Regions from separate parts of the Bifidobacterium sp. FKU genome, predicted to be linked through region 1. Evidence: riboswitches for the same ligand, from Rfam matches in the RefSeq annotation. Region 1 holds a riboswitch; the other holds the start of a gene.

Region 1 (7,503 bases):
GTCGACGCCCGTGACGAGTTCGCCAACGAATATTGCATGAAGGCCCTCAAGGCCAACGCCATGTACGAAGGCGTCTACCCGCTGGTCTCCGCCATCTCCCGTCCGCTGATCTCCAAGCACCTCGTGCGCGCCGCCCACCAGTTCGGTGCCGACACCATCTCCCACGGTTGCACCGGCAAGGGTAACGACCAGGTTCGTTTCGAGGTCTCCATTGCCTCCATTGACCCGACGCTGAAGGCCATCAGCCCGATTCGTGACCTGTCCCTGACCCGCGATGTCGAGATCGCGTTCGCCAAGGAGCACAAGTTGCCGATCACCCAGACCGAGAAGTCCCCGTACTCCATCGACCAGAACGTATGGGGCCGCGCCATTGAGACCGGCTTCCTTGAGGATCCGTGGAACGGCCCGACCAAGGACTGCTACTCCTACACCGACGACCCGGCCTTCCCGCCGGTCGAAGATGAAGTCGTCATCGAGTTCAAGGAAGGTGTGCCGGTCAAGATCGACGGACGTGACGTCACCCCGCTGCAGGCCATCGAAGAGATGAACCGCCGCGCCGGAGCCCAGGGCATCGGCCGCATCGACCTCATCGAGGACCGCCTGGTCGGCATCAAGTCCCGCGAGCTGTACGAGGCGCCGGGCGCCGTGGCCCTGATCACCGCGCATCAGGAACTCGAGAACTGCTGCCTCGAACGCGAACAGCACCGCATCAAGCGCGACATCGACAAGCGCTGGGGCGAGCTGGTCTACGACGCGCAGTGGTTCTCCCCGGCAACCCAGTCGCTCAACGCGTTCATCGAGGACACCCAGAAGTACGTGTCCGGTGAGATTCGCATGGTCCTGCACGGCGGTCGCGCCGTCGTGACCGGCCGTCGTTCCGACTCCTCGCTGTACGACTACAAGCTCGCCACCTACGATTCCGGCGATACCTTCGACCAGAAGTCCTCCAACGGCTTCATCGACATCTACGGTCTGCCGTCCCGCGTGGCCGCAGCGCGCGACGTCAAGTTCGGCAACGGCATCGAGGTCCCGAAGAACACCGTCGAGTGATTCTTACTCAGTCGCCCCCGCTGCGAGGCTGTCGGCATAGCTGACTGGGAGTGGTCTTTGAAAGGACTGTCCTCAGTCACACTCCATGTGACAGCCCTCGCCAGCGGGGGCAACTGTATGTTTGAACACATTGCTACGCTTAAACACAGCTATTTTCACTTTTCAAGGAGCCTTCATGACTGAGAACAACGAACATCTGGCCCTGTGGGGTGGTCGCTTTACGTCTGGTCCGTCGCCGGAACTGGCCCGACTGTCCAAGTCCACGCAGTTCGACTGGCGCTTGGCCGACGACGATATCGCCGGTTCGCGCGCCCACGCCCGTGCTCTCGGCCGTGCGGGACTCCTGACCGCCGACGAGCTGCAGCGCATGGAGGATGCGCTCGACACGCTCCAGCGCCACGTCGATGACGGCTCCTTCGCCCCCATCGAAGACGATGAGGACGAGGCCACCGCCCTCGAACGCGGACTGATTGACATTGCCGGCGACGAACTCGGCGGCAAGCTCAGGGCCGGCCGTTCCCGCAACGACCAGATCGCCTGCCTGATTCGTATGTGGCTGCGCCGCCACTCCCGCGTAATCGCCGGACTCCTGCTTGACCTCGTCAACGCCCTGATCGAGCAAAGCGAAAAGGCCGGCCGCACCGTGATGCCTGGCCGCACCCACATGCAGCACGCCCAGCCCGTGCTGCTCGCGCACCAGCTCATGGCCCACGCTTGGCCGCTGATCCGCGACGTGCAGCGACTGATCGACTGGGACAAGCGCATCAACGCCTCCCCGTACGGCTCCGGCGCGCTGGCCGGCAACACGCTCGGCCTCGACCCGGAGGCCGTGGCGCGTGAGCTCGGCTTCTCCCGCGTGACCGACAACTCCATCGATGGCACCGCCGCACGTGATCTCGTGGCCGAATTCGCGTTCGTGGCCGCCATGACCGGCGTGGACATCTCCCGCCTGTCCGAGGAGATCATCATCTGGAACACCCAGGAGTTCGCCTTCGTCAAGCTCGACGACGGCTATTCCACCGGCTCCTCCATCATGCCGCAGAAGAAGAACCCGGACATCGCCGAGCTCGCCCGCGGCAAGTCCGGCCGACTCATCGGCGATCTGACCGGTCTGCTGGCCACCCTGAAGGGCCTGCCCACCGCCTACGCTCGCGATCTGCAGGAAGACAAGGAGGCCGTGTTCGACCAGGTCGATACGCTCGAAGTGCTGCTGCCCGCCTTCACCGGCATGGTCAAGACCATGCACTTCGACGGCGACCGCCTGGAAGAGGAAGCTCCGACCGGCTTCGCGCTGGCCACCGACATCGCCGAATGGCTCGTCAAGAACGGTGTGCCGTTCCGCCACGCGCACGAGCTCTCTGGTGCCTGCGTCAAGCTCGCCGAAGGCCGCGGCCAGGAACTGTGGGATCTGACCGACAATGACTTCATCGAGACCTTCGCCGCGTTCCTGCCGGCCGACAAGGCTCCGGGAGTACGCGAAGTGCTCTCCAGCCACGGTTCGGTCGACTCCCGCAACGGCAAGGGCGGCACCGCTTACGGTCGCGTGCGCGAGCAGATCGCCGACGCCAAGGCCGAGGTCGAAGAACTCAAGCTCTTCCCCGCATCCACGTCGGATGGCTCCGCCTACAAAGCCCCCGGCACGTTCTAGTCCCAATAGAGCTCCCTCGTCAGAGGGAGCTCTATTTTGCTGTTGTCACTGCAACGGCATACACTGAGAAATCGTAACGAACGGGAGCCGTGAGGCTGAGAGGAAGTTGCCAGACTTCGACCGGGGAACTTGACGCGGGTCATGCCGCCGTAAGGAATCGTTGTTGCAGATTTGCCGGGTTCTCCAATACAGCTTTCATTCCGTTTGCATAATTCAGCCGTGAGACGGTCGTGATGGAGCCAATACATCACAACGGTCGAACGGTCGCATGATTGGGTTCATGAATGGGCGCACCACTTAAGGTACGGTTCGTTTCGTGCACCCTTTTTTACTATCTGAAAGGATATTATGCAGGTCAACGGAGAGCAGGTCACGCTCGAGACGCCGGTCAGCGTCGCCGATTATCTCGAAGCGCGCGGATTCCGCGCCGAGCGTGTGGCCATCGAACTCAATGGTGAGATTATCCCGCGCGATAAGCGTGCCGACGCCATGCTCGACGACCAGTGCGTCATGGAAATTGTGCAGTTTGTACAGGGTGGATGAAAGGAAAAGCTATGAGCAATATTAATCCGGTTACTGAAGCATCTGTTGAGGCGACTCCGCTGCCGCCGCAGCCCGCCGTCACCAATCCGGTCGGCACCGCCGCGCCGATTCTCCCGGTGAAAGACAAGCCGCTGAACTTGGGCGGTCACGAGTTCCAGTCGCGATTCATCCTGGGCTCCGGCCGCTACGACCTGAACCTCATCAAGGCCACGGTCGAACATGCCGGCACGCAGATCGTCACCATGGCACTGCGCCGCGCGCAGACCACCGAGAACAGCGTGCTCGACTACATTCCCGAAGGCATTACGCTGCTGCCCAACACCTCCGGCGCGCGCAACGCCGAGGAAGCCGTGCGTATCGCCCGACTGGCACGCGAAGTGTGCCACACCGACTTCGTCAAGGTCGAAATCGAACACGAGACCAAGTACCTCTTGCCGGACAACGCCGAAACCATCCGAGCCACCGAGATGCTGGCCAAGGAAGGCTTCGTGGTCATGCCCTACATGTTCCCGGACCCGATTGCGGCCCGTCAGCTGGAGGAGGCCGGTGCCGCTGCCGTTATGCCGCTCGGTTCGTTGATCGGCTCCAATATGGGCCTGCGCATGCGTGACTTCATCGAAATCATTATCGCCAACGCGCATGTGCCGGTCATCATCGACGCTGGTATCGGCCGTCCGAGCCAGGCCTGCGATGCGATGGAGATGGGTGCGGATGCGGTGATGGCGTACACGGCCATTGCCTCTGCCGGCAATATCCCCCTGATGGCTGAGGCGTTCAAGCACGCCATCGATGCCGGCCGTGCGGCGTATTTGTCTGGCCTTGGCAAGGTGACCGAGGGACAGGCTGTGCCGTCCAGCCCGACTACGGGGTATTTGCACTGACACTTTTATTAGCTCCCCCTCTCTGAGGGGAGCTGGCCGCGTAGCGGACTGAGGGGAGCTGGAAACATGGAGAAAACATGGCATTGACTGATGAACAGGTGGAGCGGTACGCGCGCCATCTGATTTTGAAGGGGCTGGGCGTCAAAGGGCAGAAGCGGTTGTTGGCCTCCAGCGTGCTCATCATCGGAGCGGGCGGGCTTGGTTCTCCGGCCGCCCTGTATCTGGCGGCGGCCGGCGTCGGCCATATCGGACTGGTGGACGGCGATGTGGTGGATATGAGCAATCTGCAACGCCAAATCATCCATACCACCGCACGTGTCGGAGCGCCCAAAGTGGAATCCGCGGCCACAGCCATCCGCGCGCTCAACCCGGATGTGACGGTCGACACCTACTACGAGCTCGTCGACGCGAGCAACATCGCCGGCCTCATCAAACCGTACGATCTGGTGATCGATGCCACCGACAACTTCGCCGCAAAATTCCTCATCAATGACGCCTGCGTGCTGGCCGGCAAGCCGTACATCCATGCCGGAGTGGTCGGATTCGCCGGTCAGGTGATGACCGTCATTCCCGGCGAAGGCCCCTGCTACCGCTGCATCTTCCGCGACATGCCCGCCGCCGGTGAGATTCCGACCTGCAAGGAGGCCGGCGTGCTGGGCGCGGTGGTCGGTGTGATCGGCAGTCTGGAAGCCACCGAAGCCGTGAAGTTGATTGCCGGCGTGGGGGAGCCGTTGGTGGGGCGCATGCTCACCGTGGATGCGCTGACCATGAATATTCGACGGGTCCCACTGCCAAAGCATGTGCCGGATTGCCCGGTGTGCGGTGAGCAGCCGACCATTACTGCTATTGATCCGGCCAACTATATTCAGCCGGCCTGCGCGATTTAGAGCTATGTGGCTCCCCTCCTTGAGGGGAGCCAAGATCAGAACGAGAGGGGAAGAACATGCCTATTGCCTTGCATAATGCGGTCGTTGACGATGAGAGCAGTGAATCATCGTACCGCCGCATCACGCCGGCGGAATTTGCCAAGCTCGACCCGAATACGGTCACGCTGCTCGACTTGAGGGAACCAGCCGACTTCGCCGCCCACCCGGTCGAAGGTGCCATCAATGCACCACTCGACCCTCTGGCCCATGTGCTCAAAACCGTGCCCACAGATCGAACTGTCGTAGTCTATTGTGCTCAAGGATGGTGGAGCGAGGAAGTAGCTGAAATCCTTGCCGATCGCGGTTACGATGTAGCAAGCCTAGATGGCGGTTTTCAGGGTTATCTCGACTATCTTGAAACCCACCACGATTAACGGTTCCCGTTGTCGTTCTTTTGGATGAGTGTGCACGGACATACGTGTGCCCTACAATCGGTCACGGTATTACTCGATGGATTCTTGAATATCGTCGGGTAATCGTAATTCACAACAAGGGATTGCACTGAACCAACCCGAACGGAGGGTCGAAACCGTGGGACATCTGCTCACCCGAACGCAGATTCAACGCCTGGTCGCCAAGCACGGCCGTGAGGTCATCGAGCATCGCCACATGCAGATCGAACGCTGCTACTACCAGCACGGCAACGTCACCACGTTCGAACATTCCGTGCGTGTCGCCTGCCTGGCTGTGTGGATGGCCGACCGCGCGCACCTGTGGTACCGCGTCGACCTCAAATCCCTGATTCGCGCGGCCCTCCTGCACGATTACTTCCTGTACGACTGGCACGACTGGGATAACGGCGAACACCAGTGGCATGGCTTCACCCATGGCCACGCCGCCCTGGCCAATGCCCTGAAGGACTTCAAGCTCAACGATATCGAACGCAACAGCATCGAGAACCACATGTTCCCGATGACCCTGGTGCCGCCGCGCTATATCGAAGGCTATCTGGTCACCTTGGCGGACAAATGCTCCGCCACCGCCGAGACCTTCTCGTTCGACCGGTTCAACAAGCGCGCGTTGCCCGCCGCGAAGCCTTACGCCGAGATCGAAGCCCGTCGATGATCACCACACTCGAACATTATTTCCTCTGGTTTCTGTTCTACAGTTTCGTCGGCTGGATGTACGAGTCCATTCTCGTCTCCTGCCAACAGCACCGCTTGGTCAACCGAGGGTTCCTCAACGGCCCGCTGTGCCCGATCTACGGCACCGGCGCGATACTCGGCGTCGCCATTCTCGGCAACGTACATAACCCGATCATCATCTTCCTGATTTCGATGGTGGGCGCCACGATACTCGAATACACAACCTCATGGGTCATGGAGCAGCTGTTCCACGCCCGCTGGTGGGATTACTCGAACTTCCGCTTCAACCTCCAAGGCCGCGTCTGCCTGCTGGGCGCGTTGATTTTCGGCCTCGGCGGCGTGGGCGTGGTACTTGGTTCGCAGCCATATGTCGAGCGGGTCACGGATATGATTCCGCTGCCGATGCTGCATACGCTGGTCACGGTACTGGCCCTGATCACCATCATCGACTTGGCGGTCACGGTTGCGGGCATGCTCGGATTCGAGCAGGTGCTCGATTCCGTCGCTCAGGTGGTGCAGGATGTGGCGGCACGCGCCGGTGACACGTGGCAGCGGGGCTCCAGTGCGGTATCCGACAGGATGCGTGAGCTTTCGCAGGATACGGTTGAGCGTCTGCGCTGGGCCGTCAATGGCGTCATCAACGCACAGCAGAAGCGTATGCTCAAGTCCTTCCCGAAGTTCCAGGTGCCGGATCGTCAGGACATCATCGACTCTTTGCGCGAACTTATGGGCCCGCGCCGCTAGAATAAGGCGTTTTACTGAATCGCGCGGCTCGGCTGGTGTTCGGCACTGTCGCCATGTTCTGCGAAACTTGACTGTGCCCAATTGGGCAGTCTCATTCACAATTCGATAGGGAGAAGCGACAAGCTATGGCTCACGTCACCGACTTCAAGGAAGCGGGTTTCAACACCCTGCTTGAGGAACTGGAATGGCGCGGGTTGATTTCCCAGTCCACGGACCGGGATCGACTCGCAGAAGCACTGAACGGCGAGCCCATCACCTATTATTGCGGCTTCGACCCCACCGCTGCATCGTTGCATATCGGCAACCTCGTGCAGCTCATCAACATGCGTCACCTGCAGCTTGCGGGCCATCATCCAATCGCCCTGGTCGGCGGCGCCACCGGACTCATCGGCGACCCGCGCCAGTCCGGCGAACGCACGCTCAACCCGAAGGACGTGGTGGCCGGCTGGGCCGATCGTCTGAAGAACCAGATCGGCGGCATTCTGGACACCGAAGGCGCGAACGCCGTACGTTTCGTGTCCAATTACGATTGGACCGCCTCGATGACCGTCATCGACTTCCTGCGTGACGTCGGCAAGAACTTCCGTCTGGGCACCATGCTCGCCAAGGACACGGTCGCCCGCCGC
Region 2 (7,503 bases), 1.0 Mb from region 1:
ACAGCTCCCCTCAAGGAGGGGAGCCAATCATAAAGACTTTTCTAGAAAGGAGACATGAATGGCTGAAAACGAATGGCTCAGCAAAGACTTCTACAAAGTCCTTGGTGTCTCCAAGGACGCTTCGGACGACGACATCAAGAAGGCGTACCGCAAGCTCGCCCGCAAATACCATCCTGACGTCAACAAGACCAAGGAAGCCGAGGAGAAGTTCAAGGACATCTCCGAAGCCTATGACGTGCTGAGCAAGAAGGAAGATCGCCAGAAGTACGACGCGATTCGTCAGTTCGGCATGGGCGGCGCCCGCTTCGCCGGCGGTTCCGGCGCCGGCGGCTTCGATGCTTCCGGTTTCTCCGACATCTTTGGTTCCATGTTCGGCCAGGGTGCCGGCGGCAATGGCTCGCGCATCCGCTTCTCCACTTCGGGCGGCGGCCCCAACAACATCAACGACATCTTCTCGATGTTCGGCGGTGCTGCAGGCCAAGGCGGCTACAGCCAGCAGGCGTACGGCAATGCCGGCGGCTATGGCTATGAGGAGGCCCCGCGCCCCGAAAACGGCGAGGACCGCAACTCCAAGATCAGCCTGACCCTGCGTCAGGCGGTCAAGGGCGCTACCGTGTCCCTGTCCGTGGACGGCAAGAAGTTCAAGGCCCACGTGCCTGCGGGCGTCAAGGACGGCCAGAAAATCAAGCTTGCCGGCAAGGGCAAGCCGGGCATCAATGGCGGCAAGGCCGGTGACCTGTACCTGCACGTCACCGTCAAGCCCGATGCCGCGTTCTCGATGCGCGGCCACGACATCGTCATGGACCTGCCCGTCACCGTGGGCCAGGCCGTGGCCGGTGGCAAGGTCGAGGCCAAGGACATCGACGGCAATCCCGTCACCTTCAAGGTGCCGGCCGGTTCCAGCTCCGGCGCGGAGGTCAAGCTCGCGGGACTCGGTGTCCAGCGCGGCAACCAGCCGGGCGACCTGATCGGCCGCGTGCAGATCATGGTCCCCGCCAAGCCGGGTCTGGCGGTCAAGCACGCCGCCAAAGAATTCGACGAAAAAGCCGGCGACTATCTCAGCCTGTAATCAGGAGGTGAACAATGGCGCGGTTAGCCAACCAAATGAAGCAGTTGTACGCAATGTGCGCAACCGCGCTGGTGATGGGCAGGGCCGATCTCGACGGAGCCGATGATGTCGGCTTCGATATCGAACTGCCCATCTTCACCGTCGGCCAGGCCGCCGAACTGGCCAACATCCACCCCCAGACCCTTCGCCAGTACGACCGGCTGGGTCTGGTCCGTCCGCAGCGCACCGATGGCGGCGCACGCCGCTACTGTCTGCGCGACATTGCCCGCCTGACCCGAGCTCAGCGCCTAAGTCAGGATGAGGGCATCAATCTTTCCGGTATCGCGCGCATCCTCGAGCTCGAAGAAGAGAATCGACAGTTGCGCCGTGAAGTCAAGCGCATGCAAACCGGCGACCAGGAAAGCGTCTTCGCCGCTGGCCGAGACGGCAACATCGTGGAGGTGCAACGCTCCAACCGCGCCCGCCTCTGGCGCAACGCCATCCGCCGCGAAACCCGCGAACTGCCCGGTCGCGATACCGCCGCCGATACCGCTGCCTGCACCACCGGCGACTCCAACTTCACTCCCGCCGGCTCCAAGTCCATGGTCCTGTGGGGTTGGTGAGTCTGGCCGCATTGCTTCGATTCCTTCTCCATTCGTAAAACTGTTTGTTATCTCACATCGGGCAGCTGCCGAAAAAAGCACGATTTTTCTTGACGGAGATGTCAAGGTTTGTTACGGTGACGTGCGAAAACCGATTCGTAAGGGGTGCTTTAGGCTGAGACGGTATGTGCCGAACCCTTCGAACCTGTGAGCTAACACTCGCGTAGGGAATACGACGGTTGAACTCCTCTGTTCGGCTCGGCATCCCATATGCGCGTTGAGAGAGAGGAAGCGTATGTCAATACGCAAGGAGCTGACCGCCCAGAACGTACTGCTGGGTTTCCAGCATGTGTTCGTTTCCAATGTTTGGCTTGATCCGGTATTCGTGGCCGGAGCAATCGGCTTATCTATTGCCCTATCGTCGAACATGATTAACGCCATCTTCATCGTCTCCGGCCTGGTTACTCTGATCCAGGCCACTCGGCTGGTTCGCCTGCCGGTGGTGCAGGGGCCGTCAGCCGCGTTTGACGCGTTGATGATCGCGGCAGGTACGGCTGGCATGCTGGGGGCGGCGAGTTCGTCCATTCTCATCGCTTCGCTTGTGTTCCTGTTGCTGTGCCTGACCGGTGCGATAGAGCGGATGAGGTTCCTGTTCTCTCCGATGATCTCGGGCGTGGTCATCTTCATGGTCGGTGTCTCGCTGTCCGGATTCACGCTGAGCGAGTTTCTTGGTGGGGCTCCCGGTGACAAAACGTTTGCCGATCCGCACATCCTGACCGTGTCGATCCTGACCACGGCGATTGTGCTTGTCCTGTCGCTGCTCGGCAAGGGTCTGCTTAAGTCGTTCTCATTCCTCATCGCGCTTGTCGTCGGCACCGTGGTCGCCGCGGCGTTTGGCATGGTGGACTTCTCTCCTGTGGCTTCCAAGGGATGGTTGGGCCTGCCGACCTTCATGCCTTACGGGCCGTTTACGTTTGACTGGAAGATCTTCATTCCGTTCTTCATCGCCTATATGGTTGCCGTCATGGAGGCTCTCGGCGTCTATCAGGCGGCTTCCGAGATTCAAGGCACGACCCTCGAACGCAAGCAGGTGCGCTACGGCCTCGCCGGCGAGGCGGCAGGTTCGGCCATTTCCTCGCTGATTGGTGGATTCACCACCACCGCATACCCGCAAAATGTCGGCCTGCTCAACCTGACCGGCGAAGGCAAGCTGCGCACGCGCACGCCTGTGACAATCGCCGCCATTCTGTTGCTGATTCTGGGCTTCGTGCCAAAGGCGGGCGCGCTGCTGTCCGTCATTCCCTCGGCAGTCGTCGGAGGCATCTTCCTGCCGGCTGCGGCCAGCCTGATCGTGACCGGTCTGCGAGCCTTGCGCAAGGTCGCTGATGACGAGCGCCGTCAAACGGTCATCGGCATGTCTCTGCTGCTCGGCATCGCCCTGCCCAAGGCGCTCTCCGGCCTGACCGGCGGCGCAAGCGTGTTCTTTGGCAACAACATCATGGTCGGTGTATTCAGCGCCATCATTCTCAATGCGCTGTTCGTCGCTCTTCCGGATTTGGTGGCGAAGCATCGTGCGCCGGCGTCCGTGGATGTTCCAGCAGCCGATCCGGCGGATGGGACTGGCGCTGCGGCGCACGATGAACGATAATGCTGGTTGATATTGGATATTGACAGGAGCGATGCAATGACTGATGTGATGGATGACGCGCGTCGTATCAAGCGCGGGATTCTGGATTTTATCCATACCTATGGCTGTGAGCAGGCCCCGGAAGAGGCGTTTGGTGCGTTGGCGCGCGACGTGTTCATCTATCAGTACACGTATGATCTGCCGTACCGTCGTTACTGCGCGGCTAAACGCGTCACCCCCGCAACGCTCAAGGATTGGCGGGAGATTCCGCCGATGCCGGTGGACGGGTTCAAGCACCTTGACCTTTCGACCATACCGACCGAGCAGTGCAAAGCCGTATTCATGACGAGCGGAACCACGCATGGCGGCAAGATGCGTGGGCGCAACTTCCACCCTGATCTTGAGGTGTGGGATGAATCGATGATTGTGCCGTTCCGTCATTTCATCATGCCGGATCGTGAACGCATTCGCATTGCTGTGATCTCTCCGGCGTGGGACATGAACCAGAACTCCTCACTGTCGCGGTATCTCACCAAGGCCGTGGAACTCTGTGGCAGCGAAGGCAGCGGCGTGTTCTTCGATGAACATGGGCTCAAATTCGATGGCATCATCGATTTCCTCAATCGTGCGGTGTCCGACGGCGAACCGGTGATGCTGATGGGTGTCTCGTCATCCTACCTGTATCTGCTCGATTACCTGCATGAGCATGATCTGACGTTCGCGCTGGCCCCCGATAGCCGCTTGTTCGACACTGGCGGCTTCAAGAGCACTAAGCGCGACATCACCGAAGACCAGATGCTTGACGAACTGGAACAGACACTGGGGGTGCCGCGCCACCACTGCGTCAACATGTATGGCATGACCGAGTTGAGCTCGCAGATCTATGACCAAAATATTCTGTCGTGGTATACGGATGGCACCAGCAACTATCTCAAGGCGAACCCCGCCTGGGTGCGCACGGTCTTCCTTGATCCGGAAACGCTGGCTCCCGTCAAGGATGGTGAGACCGGTGTGATAGCCCATTACGACCTTGCCAATTGGAATTCATGCATCGGTATTCTGACCGAGGATCTTGGCTACCGGACTCCGGACGGATTCCTGCTGCAGGGCCGGGCGAAGGGAGCCGAGGCCCGTGGTTGCTCAATCGCAGTGGACGAGGTCATCAGTGCCAACCGCTGACGAATCTGTGAGTCAGGCCATTGATGTCTTCCACCTGCCTTCGGGAGCGGATGTTTCGGATTACGAAATCTATGATGTCGCCACATCGGATGGGGTGAAGCGTTTGCGCTATCCGCGACTGGATGGCCCAAAGGTGACTTCCCTTGCCAAGCAGCTTGCCGATGTTCGCAACCGCACGCTTGCCGCGATGAGTGTCAACGATATTCTCGACATCGTGGCCGACGCGGCCCAACTATGGGCCGATCCGGATTTTGAGCTGCGGCGTCAGGCTGAACTGCTGATTCCCGCAATCACCGGATATGAGCCTGACATGGTGCGGATTGAGCTCAAACGGTATATGCGCCAGTTCAGGCGTCGTGAACTGCTCCGGTTCCTGGACTCCGAAATCGGTCAGCCGTCCATGCTCGACGAATTCCGGCCGAACAAGGCGGGGGGATACTCTAAATATGTGGGCCCGGCGCTCACCTATCAGGTGTTCTCCAGCAATGTGCCGGGGATTCCCGTGTGGAGCATGGCGATGACCCTGCTGGTCAAAGGCGCGATTCTTGGCAAATCTTCATTTTCCGAACCGGTGATGCCTGCGTTCTTTGCTCGCAGCATTGCGATGGTCAATTCCGACCTCGCTGATGCCATTGCGGTGGTTCCATGGAAGGGCGGCTCGCAGCAGCTCGAGGATTCAGCCATCGATGTGGCCGATGCCGTGATTGTTTACGGTTCTTCGCAGACTACCAAATTGATTGCGGGCAAAGTCGCCGGATCAAAGCCCTGTCTAGGTTACGGAGCAAAAGTCGGGTTGGCGTTCATTGGCCGAGAGGCTTTGCGCCCTGATACCTATGCCGATACCGTGCATCGTGTGGCTGTTGACATCGCCACATATGACCAGCAAAGCTGCCTGGCTCCGCAGACCGTGTTCGTGGAGACTGATGGAGCCCTCACCGCTCGTGAAGTGGCTCAGCTGCTCGGTGGCGAGCTTGAGAATCAGCAGCGCAAATATCCGCGCTCCGTATTGAGTGACGCCGAGAACGTGGCCATTCAGCGGGCGCGCACCGACGCTGAGATGAGAGCCTTGATGGGCGGGAAGGCCGCAGTGTTCGCCAGTGGCCATAGCACGGCATGGTCGGTGCTGTATCGAGAACTTGACGGTAGCGGTGCCGACGAGGATGTTGCTTCGCTGATGTCGCCGTTGAACCGCACCGTCAACGTGGTGGCGGTGCCAGATTTGTTGGACGCTGCCAGAGGATTGACTTCCTGCCGTGGCTGGCTGCAGAGCTGCGGTGTCGCTGTGGATTCGACCAGACTGTTTGGTCTTGCAGATACATTGGCCGAGGTCGGTGTGAATCGCATCTGTCCGCTCGGTGAGATGGATCGGGCGAAATCCGGCTGGCATCATGATGGGGGCTTCAATCTCATCGATCTGTTGCGCGCGGTGGATGTCGAACGCGGCAGCGACGCGTACGGCGATTCGTTCGATATGGATATGGAATAGGCCTGTGCTGTTGCGGGCAGCAGGGGCTGGTAGCGGGGCGAAAGGCAAGGGTAATGACAGAGCAAAGCGATATGGCACGGCGTCCAATGGTGAATCTGGATGGCAGAACAGCGATCATCACCGGTTCCGGCAAGGGCATAGGAGCGGCCGTGGCGAAATGCCTGGCATCGCACGGAGCCGCTGTCGTCATCAATTACGTACATGACGCCGCCAGCGCGCAGCGCACTGTTGAAGACATCCACTCGCTGGGAGGCTTGGCTATAGCTGTACAGGCGGATGTTTGCGATGAATCGCAATCTTCCAAGCTGGTGGGTGCCGCTGTCGACTCATTCGGCGGCGTGGACATCTTAGTGAATAATGCTTTCGGACGCTTCTCCTTTGACCCGCGTCGCCGTTCCACTTTTGCTGGAGGCGATTGGAATGAGTTTAGCGCACAGATCGAGGGATGCCTGCATGGTGCATATCTGATGTGCTCACATGTGGTGCCGCTGATGCGAGCCCAGACCTCCGGGCGTATCATCAACATCTCCAGCAATCTGGTCGATTCGCCCATCGTGCCCTACCATTCGTATCTCACTGCCAAAGGCGGCTGGTCGGCATGACCCGCTCTCTGGCCCAGGAGCTGGGCGGCTTCGGCATTACCGTTAATGCCATTGCCGCAGGTTTGACGGCCGGAACCGCATCCAGCGCAGCCACCACCGAGGATGTTCGTGAACGAATCATTGCCATGACGCCTCTTGGCCGCCTTGCCCGTCCCGATGACATCGCCGGAGGGGTCGCGTTGTTGGCGTCCGACATGGCCGGCTTCATTACCGGGCAATGTCTGCACGTCGATGGTGGTTTGACCATGCGCTGAGGCGCAGGGGCGGTGTGCTGACGCGCTATGGTTGTCGCATCCGGTTGGTGCAATGGAATGCAGCAAGAGTAAAGGCGCCAATTGGCGTGCGGGCATGCGAACGGAGGTAACCATGTTGCTCAAGGCCGTGTTTTGGGATTTGGATGGAACGCTTATCGATTCGGAACCGCTTTGGCATGACGGCGAAATCGAAATCGCGCACAACAATGGCGGCGAGTGGAACGAGGACCTCGGTTGGGCGTGCTCCGGTACTCCGGTGGCTCACGTGGCAGAGGTCATGATTGCGCATGGCTGCACATTGAGCGTTCCCGAAATCGACAAGCAGCTCAAGGATTATGTGTTCAAGGCGGAGGTCGAACGTCTGCCGTGGATTCCTGGTGTGCAAGACGTGTTGCGCTCGCTCAATGAGGCCGGCATCCCATCCATGCTGGTCACTACTTCGCCGCGCCGTATGGCGGAGAACATCATGAAACAGTCCGAGGGACTGTTCGCCGGCTACGTCTGTGGCGACGATCCGTACGAACACAAGCCGAACCCCGCGCCCTACCTGGCCGCAGCCGACAAGCTTGGCATCGCCCGTGAAGACATGGCCAAGTGCGTGGTGCTCGAGGATTCTTCGGTTGGACTTCAGGCCGGTGCGGCATCGGGCGCGACTCTGATTGCGCAGACCGGCTGGATTCGCACGGATACTTCCGGCCTGGGCCA

What was found. Region 1 has a riboswitch for thiamine pyrophosphate ahead of thiS (sulfur carrier protein ThiS). Riboswitches for the same ligand answer to the same signal wherever they lie in the genome.
Region 2: it holds a riboswitch for thiamine pyrophosphate, as region 1 does, so the genes downstream of both, MMB48_RS00760 (solute carrier family 23 protein) here and thiS (sulfur carrier protein ThiS) in region 1, are expected to answer to the same signal.

What each region holds. Positions count from the first base shown of each region.
Region 1 is NZ_CP092888.1:1,761,797-1,769,299, reverse strand. It holds gene MMB48_RS08080 (argininosuccinate synthase) at 1-1,050, shown strand, start outside; gene argH (argininosuccinate lyase) at 1,226-2,698, shown strand; TPP riboswitch at 2,769-2,872, shown strand; gene thiS (sulfur carrier protein ThiS) at 3,047-3,241, shown strand; gene MMB48_RS08065 (thiazole synthase) at 3,253-4,122, shown strand; gene thiF (thiazole biosynthesis adenylyltransferase ThiF) at 4,200-5,009, shown strand; gene MMB48_RS08055 (rhodanese-like domain-containing protein) at 5,066-5,422, shown strand; gene MMB48_RS08050 (HD domain-containing protein) at 5,580-6,113, shown strand; gene MMB48_RS08045 (putative ABC transporter permease) at 6,110-6,877, shown strand; gene tyrS (tyrosine--tRNA ligase) at 7,003-7,503, shown strand, end outside.
Region 2 is NZ_CP092888.1:167,495-174,997, forward strand. It holds gene MMB48_RS00750 (DnaJ C-terminal domain-containing protein) at 59-1,069, shown strand; gene MMB48_RS00755 (heat shock protein transcriptional repressor HspR) at 1,084-1,671, shown strand; TPP riboswitch at 1,802-1,898, shown strand; gene MMB48_RS00760 (solute carrier family 23 protein) at 1,946-3,298, shown strand; gene MMB48_RS00765 (coenzyme F390 synthetase) at 3,335-4,456, shown strand; gene MMB48_RS00770 (acyl-CoA reductase) at 4,443-5,942, shown strand; partial or broken gene MMB48_RS00775 (SDR family oxidoreductase) at 6,029-6,798, shown strand; gene MMB48_RS00780 (HAD family hydrolase) at 6,911-7,503, shown strand, end outside.